3 regions of the Aquamicrobium sp. NLF2-7 genome follow, and region 2 is predicted to be linked to each of the others. Evidence: predicted binding sites of a transcription regulator. Region 2 holds the regulator's gene; each other region holds the start of a gene.

Region 1 (2,268 bases), 2.1 Mb from region 2:
TCGCCTGCTCCCTCAGCCAGCGTCGAGCGCAACAGCTTCAGCCGTTCCGGCTTGCCGCCCGCTCCGAACTCGCACCAGCTTCCGGGAAACGGCGACAGACCACGAATGTGGTTGTGGACCTCAGGTGCCGGGCGGCTCCAGTCGATCCGGGTTTCGGCCTTGTCGATCTTTCTGGCGTAGAGAGCGCCTTCCTCAGGCTGCGGCACGAAGCCGAGCGTGCCGGCCTCAAGCTTCGCCAGCGCCTCCACCATCAGTTCCGCACTGACCGGCATCATCGCATCGTGCAGTTCACCGCCGGTCATGTCCGCGCCGATAGCAACCTTTCGGGTCAGGGCCACGGGGCCCGTATCCAGCCCCTCCTCCATGCGCATGACCATGACGCCGGTTTCGGTGTCACCTGCCATGATGGCGCGCTGGATGGGGGCGGCACCGCGCCAGCGAGGCAGAAGCGAGGCATGGCCGTTGAGGCAGCCGAAGCGAGGCGCTTCCAGAATGGCGCGCGGCAGAAGCAGGCCATAGGCGACGACGACCGCAACATCGGCATTCAGCGCGTGAAAGGCCTCCTGCTCATCTGCGGACTTGAGCGAAAGCGGCGTGAAAACGGGAATGCCGAGCCTTTCGGCTTCGCGCTGGACCGGCGAAGGCGTGAGTTCCAGCCCGCGCCGACCCGCCGCGCGCGGCGGCTGGGTGTAGACGGCGACGATCTGGTGGCCTGCTTCGGCAACAGCGCGGAGCGTGGGCACCGAAAACTCCGGCGTGCCCATGAAGACGACGCGCAATGTCATGGTTTCAGCCTACGAGCTTCGGAGCCGGCTTGTCACGCGCCAGCTTGCGGAACTTGCGCATCACCATATCGCGCTTGAGCTTTGAAATGTGGTCGATGAACAGCACGCCGTTGAGATGGTCGATCTCATGCTGAAGACAGGTCGCCATCAGCCCTTCGGCCTTGATCTCCTGCTCCTTGCCATCCCGGTCGACATATTTCACCCGCACCGAGGCGGGGCGCTCGACCTCCGCGTAATATTCGGGGATCGACAGGCAACCCTCTTCGTAGACGGAGCGCTCGTCGCTGCTTTCGAGGATTTCGGGATTGACGAAGACATGCGGCGCCGGTTCGTCATCCTCCTTGGCAAGGTCGATGACCAGCAGCCGCATCGGCAGCCCGATCTGGATGGCAGCGAGGCCGATGCCGGGGGCGTCATACATGGTTTCCAGCATGTCGTCGGCCAGCCTGCGCAGCGAATCGTCGACACGCTCGACCGGTTTGGACACCTGACGCAGCAAGGGATCGGGAAGGATGATGAGCGGCTTGATCGTCATCCTGCTCACCTAAGACCTCGCCAATGCGCCGTCAACCGTGAAGGTCGATACTTGTTCACGTTTTGATCTGGTGAAGAGGGGCAATTCTGTTATCATGCCGGCATGAGCGACATCTTTTCTCAAACCGTCATCCAGCTTGGCGCCACCACGATCACGCTTGGTCAGGCGCTGGCCTTCTGCTCGGTTGCGTTCCTGTGCCTGTCGGCGGCGATGATCGTCACGCTGCTGCGGTTTTCCCGGGCCCGTGCCATTGCCGTGTCGGAAGCGGCAGAAAACGCGCGCGAGGCGGAGGCGCGGATGGTCGAGATCCTGCGCAGCCAGGCCGAGATGCAGGGGCGCATGGGCGCCATCGCCGAAGTGTTCGGCACGAGGCAGGCGGAACTGACGCAATCGATCAGCCAGCGGCTCGATGCCATGAGCGGGCGGCTCGGCCAGACCATCAGCGAGCAGACCCGCGCCACGCACGAAAATCTTTCCCGGCTGCAGGAACGGCTGGCCACCATCGACAGCGCGCAAGGCAACATACAGGCGCTGGCCGGGCAGGTCGTGCAGCTTCAGGCCATCCTTTCCAACAAGCAGACGCGCGGCGCCTTCGGCCAGTCGCGCATGGAGGCGATCGTCGCCGACGGGCTGCCGATGGGCACCTACGAGTTTCAGGCCACGCTTTCAAACGGCAACCGGCCGGACTGCCTCGTCAGGATGCCGAACGACGCGCCCTCGCTGGTGATCGACGCCAAGTTTCCGCTGGAGGCGTGGAACGCCATTCGCGCCGCCGAAACGCCGGAGGCGCAGAAAGCCGCGGCGCAGGCCTTCCGGCGTGACGTCGAAATCCACATCCGCGACATTGCCGGCAAATATCTCATTCAGGGCGAGACACAGGAAACTGCCTTCATGTTCGTGCCGTCCGAATCAGTGTTCGCCGAGATTCACGAGAATTTCGAGGCGCTC
Region 2 (2,268 bases):
AACTGCGCCTGCCGGGAAGCGAACTGGGACCGGGTCAGATCATTTCATCCAACAGCTATGGCATCGCAGCCGCGGCCCGCGCCGTGGGCGCCGATGTTATCGATCTCGGCATCGCGCCAGATCGCGAGGATGCAATCTCGGCGCTCGTGAAACAGGCTGTTGCGGCCGGTGCGAACGTCATCGTCACATCTGGCGGAGCCTCCGTCGGCGATCACGATCTCGTTCACAAGGTTCTGACGCGCGAGGGCATGACGCTCGACTTCTGGCGGATCGCCATGCGGCCCGGCAAGCCGCTGATGTTCGGCAGAATGGACAACATCAGATGTCTGGGCCTGCCCGGAAATCCCGTGGCGAGCCTCGTCTGCTCGCAGCTTTTCCTGAAACCTCTGCTCGCACGCCTTGGCGGCCGGCCTTTCCGTCAGGACATCAGGACAGCGATGCTCGGGGCACCGGTTTCAGCCAACGACCATCGGCAGGACTTTGTCCGTGCAGCCATTGAGGAACGCGACGGCCAGCTGATTGCCACGCCCTTCGGTGTGCAGGATTCATCCATGCTGCGCACCATGGCCGCATCAGGGGGACTGGTCATACGCGCCCCATTCCAGCCGGCATCGGAAATCGGCGATCCCTGCCAGTTGATGATGATCGGCTGAAGCTGTCCCCGGTCGTTCTGATTTTAAGCGGTTGCGGAACACAACTGGAACATATAGTGTTTGTTCCGGGTTTGTTTTCCGATTCTGGATTCGCCGCTGCCGGGGGAACCTATGCTGACGCGCAAGCAACATGAATTGCTTCTCTTTATCCATGAGCGGTTGAAGGAGAGTGGCATTCCGCCCTCTTTCGACGAAATGAAGGAAGCGCTGGACCTTGCCTCGAAGTCGGGCATCCATCGCCTGATCACCGCACTGGAAGAACGTGGGTTTATCCGTCGCCTGCCCAATCGTGCGCGTGCGCTGGAAGTGCTGCGCCTGCCAGATTCCATTGCCCCCGGTCTGAACAGTGCGCGAAAATTTTCACCCAGCGTCATTCAGGGAAGCCTCGGGCAGCCGGCAAAGGATGTTCGCAAGCCGCAGGTCGCCAGCAACGAGGATGACAGCGCCTCGGCGGTTTCCATCCCCGTGATGGGGCGGATCGCTGCGGGTGTTCCGATCGATGCGATCCAGCACAAGACACATTCCATTTCGGTGCCGCCGGAAATGCTGTCGGGCGGCGAGCATTATGCCCTCGAAGTTCGGGGCGACTCCATGATCGAAGCCGGCATTTTCGATGGCGATACCGTCATCATCCGCAACGGCGATACAGCCACCCCGGGCGATATAGTCGTGGCACTCGTCGACGAGGAAGAAGCAACCCTGAAGCGGTTCCGTCGCAAAGGCGCCTCCATCGCGCTTGAAGCCGCCAATCCGGCTTACGAAACCCGGATTTTCGGACCCGACCGCGTCAAGGTACAAGGCAGGCTGGTCGGATTGATCCGCCGTTACTGATCCGGAAATGAAACGGAGCGAACCGGATTTTTTGCCTTCCATCCGTTCTGAGGGACATTGTTTATCAGCATCTTAAAACAACATCCTGAGGAAATGATCGAAATATTGAGGTCGCTGTTTGAGCGCTCTCAAAACGTTGATCGAAGATAGCTGAAGGGCACTTTACGGCCTGTACGATCGGTGAGCAGATTTTGGCTGCGTAGGCGAGCGGCCTATCGAACTATCTGTCACGATGGTCGATTTTCCTGCGTAACTGGATCTGCATTTGATCAACCCGCAGAAGCAGACCTGCCTTACGATGCGGAAACCGTTCCGGATACGCCCTGTCTTTATCGCTTATTCGATCTTGTCCGGGGCGGAGAGAACAGGCGTTTCCGCAGGTACTGCGGCGACTTTTCTCTCATAAGGCGGCAAGCCACGTGCTTCCCGCGAATATCGGCGCTGGGTGTGCCATGGCCGATAATCCCCTTCGATGGCGAAGCGCACCTGCGGCTCTCCGATGATTGGTGATGAATTTCCGGCTGGAACACCAGAAGCAGTGTCGATCTTTTCCAGATGGACTTCGGCACTTCCTTTTTTCGCCAGCTCCCGACGGGTCACCACAATTGCCTGAGATTTTCGGCACGGGTTACGCATCATCGCGTCCTCGATCACGATGACTGTTGCATGGGCACATGCTTTGGCGGCAATACCCGCATCCTGAACCTGCACGACAAGCAGACCGGAGGGACTGCGCAACGCGCATGTTTTCCCTGAGCATACAAACCCTGCGGCTTTGCTTTCC
Region 3 (2,268 bases), on a different contig from region 2:
GCCCGGAAAGAATAGATCGACTGCGCGTCGTCGCCGACAACAGTCAGACCCCGCCCGGCCGGTTTCAGGCCCGTCAGGATCGTCGCCTGCAGGCGGTTGGTGTCCTGATATTCGTCGACGAGGACGTGATCCCACTTGCCGCCGATCTCGTCGGCCAGCGTGGCGTCGCCCATGGTCTGCGCCCAGTAGAGCAGCAGATCGTCGTAATCGAGCACGTTCTGGATCTGCTTGGCCTCGACATAACCGGCGAACAGCTCGCGCAGTTCCTTTTCCCAGGCCGCACACCAGGGGTAGTTCGCCCGCAGCACCTCATCGAGCGCGGCCTCGGCATTGACGGTGCGGGAATAGATCGAGAGGCATGTTCCCTTGGCCGGGAACCGGTTCTCGGTTTTCGAGAAACCGAGATCGTGGCGGACGAGGTTCATCAGGTCCGCGGAATCCTCGCGGTCGTGGATGGTGAACTGAGGATCGAGACCGAGTTCGATCGCATATTCCCGCAGGATCCGCGCGCCGATGCCGTGGAAGGTGCCCGACCAGGCCAGCGCATCGGTCATGATACCGGCCTTGTCGCCCAGCACCCTGGCGCAGATGCGCTCGACGCGCTTCCCCATCTCGCTTGCTGCCCGGCGCGAGAAGGTCATCAGCAGGATGCGGCGCGGATCGGCGCCGGCGATAATCAGCTGGGCAACACGGTGGGCGAGCGTGTTGGTCTTGCCCGAGCCCGCGCCGGCAATGATGAGTAGCGGGCCGGCGATCCGGCCTTCGGGAAGACCGATGCCATGCACGACCGCGGCGCGTTGGCCATCGTTCAATTTTTCCAGATGCGCCGCCTGCATGCCGTCCCGCTCCTATCGCCCTCAGATTCCAAGACAATCGACCAATACTGAGCCGTTGCTTGCCGTTACGTCCCCCTCTTCGACGGAACGACTCATCGAGGAGTCGGATTGACTCATTTTCCGAAAGAGAACAAATATAGAACATAGCAGCGCCCGAAGGCGTTGCAAAGCCCCTTCAGGAGAACCGGACTTTCATGGCCGATCGCGCGGCAAACCCTGTCATCGCCGACCTTCAGGAGCGCATCGCGCATCTGGAGAGCGGTGCTGGCCGCGTCCGCGAGGTTCTGCCGTTTGGATTGCCCGAGATCGACAGGCGACTTCCGGGAGGCGGGCTAGGACTTGGCTGCCTGCATGAGATCGCCGGCGGCGGCAATGGCGCCGTCGACGGGGCGGCCGCCGCCATGTTCGCCGCAGGGATCGCGGCGCGGACCAAAGGCAAGGTGCTCTGGATCGTCACGCGCACCGATCTGTTCGCACCGGCCATCGCCCAGGCGGGGCTGGCTCCCGATCGGGTGATCCATGTCGAGGCCGGCGACGAAAAGGCGCTGCTCGCCTGTTTCGAGGAGGGGCTTCGCCATGGTGGGCTCGGGGCCGTCGTGGCGGAGACCGCCCATCTTTCCATGACTGCGTCGCGCCGCCTGCAATTGGCGGCGGAGGGTTCCGACACGATTGGCCTGGCGGTCCGTCGCTGGCGTCGGCAGACCGAGGCGGGGGATTTCGGACAGCCGACGGCGAGCGTTTCGCGCTGGCGTGTCTCGGTGCTGCCAACGGCTCCCCTGCCGGTGCCCGGCCTTGGCCGCGCCCGCTGGCTGGTGGAACTGATCCGATGCCGGGCCGGCGAAAGTGCAGATTTTGAAGTGGAGGCCTGCGATGCCAAGGGTCGTATCGCTCTTCCTGCCAAGGTTGCCGACAGACCGCCTCAGAAGGAAGTCGGGCGACGCATCGCCTCCGCCTGAGGCGCCGCTCGTCCTGGTCGGGCGTACCGGCCGACGCAGAACCATTGTCGCCCTCGATGCCAACGCCCAGGCGCTCGGCGTTACCAAAGGCATGGCCGTCGCCAAGGCGCAGGCGCTCGTACCAGGCCTTGTCATCGTCGATGCCGATCCGGCTGCCGACCGGGAAGGGCTGGAGAGGTTGGCGCTCTGGGCGCTGCAGCGGATCTCGCCCGTCGTTGCCACCGATCCGCCGGACGGTCTGGTGATCGACACGACCGGCGCCGATCATCTTCATGGCGGCGAGGCCATGATGCTGGAAGCCATGGTGCAGAAGTTTGCGGCCTCGGGCGTTGAGGCCCGCGCGGCGATCGCCGACACATGGGGCGCGGCCCATGCTGCAGCGCGTTTTCTGCGCCGGCAGACGATCGTGGTCCCGAAAGGGGAAGGTGTCGCAATGCTGCGACCCCTGCCGCTGGCTGCCTTGCGTCTCGATGGCG

What was found. The regulator LexA, encoded in region 2, represses DNA repair genes until DNA is damaged. The targets are predictions, from matches to a motif close to TGTTCNNNNTGTGTTCNG.
Region 1: a site for LexA is predicted at 1,373-1,390, ahead of MIC97_RS13330 (DNA recombination protein RmuC). Genes of this name have one in related genera too.
Region 3: a site for LexA is predicted at 963-980, ahead of MIC97_RS20585 (damage-inducible protein). Genes of this name have one in related genera too.

Annotation. Positions count from the first base shown of each region.
Region 1 covers NZ_JAKSED010000001.1:2,712,263-2,714,530, reverse strand. Annotated here, with positions in the region: gene fmt (methionyl-tRNA formyltransferase) at 1-785, opposite strand, end outside; gene def (peptide deformylase) at 790-1,320, opposite strand; gene MIC97_RS13330 (DNA recombination protein RmuC) at 1,423-2,268, shown strand, end outside.
Region 2 covers NZ_JAKSED010000001.1:636,227-638,494, forward strand. Annotated here, with positions in the region: gene glp (gephyrin-like molybdotransferase Glp) at 1-653, shown strand, start outside; gene lexA (transcriptional repressor LexA) at 765-1,484, shown strand; gene MIC97_RS03185 (ComEC/Rec2 family competence protein) at 1,821-2,268, opposite strand, start outside.
Region 3 covers NZ_JAKSED010000004.1:83,080-85,347, forward strand. Annotated here, with positions in the region: gene MIC97_RS20580 (ATP-dependent helicase) at 1-836, opposite strand, end outside; gene MIC97_RS20585 (damage-inducible protein) at 1,031-1,792, shown strand; gene MIC97_RS20590 (DNA polymerase Y family protein) at 1,707-2,268, shown strand, end outside.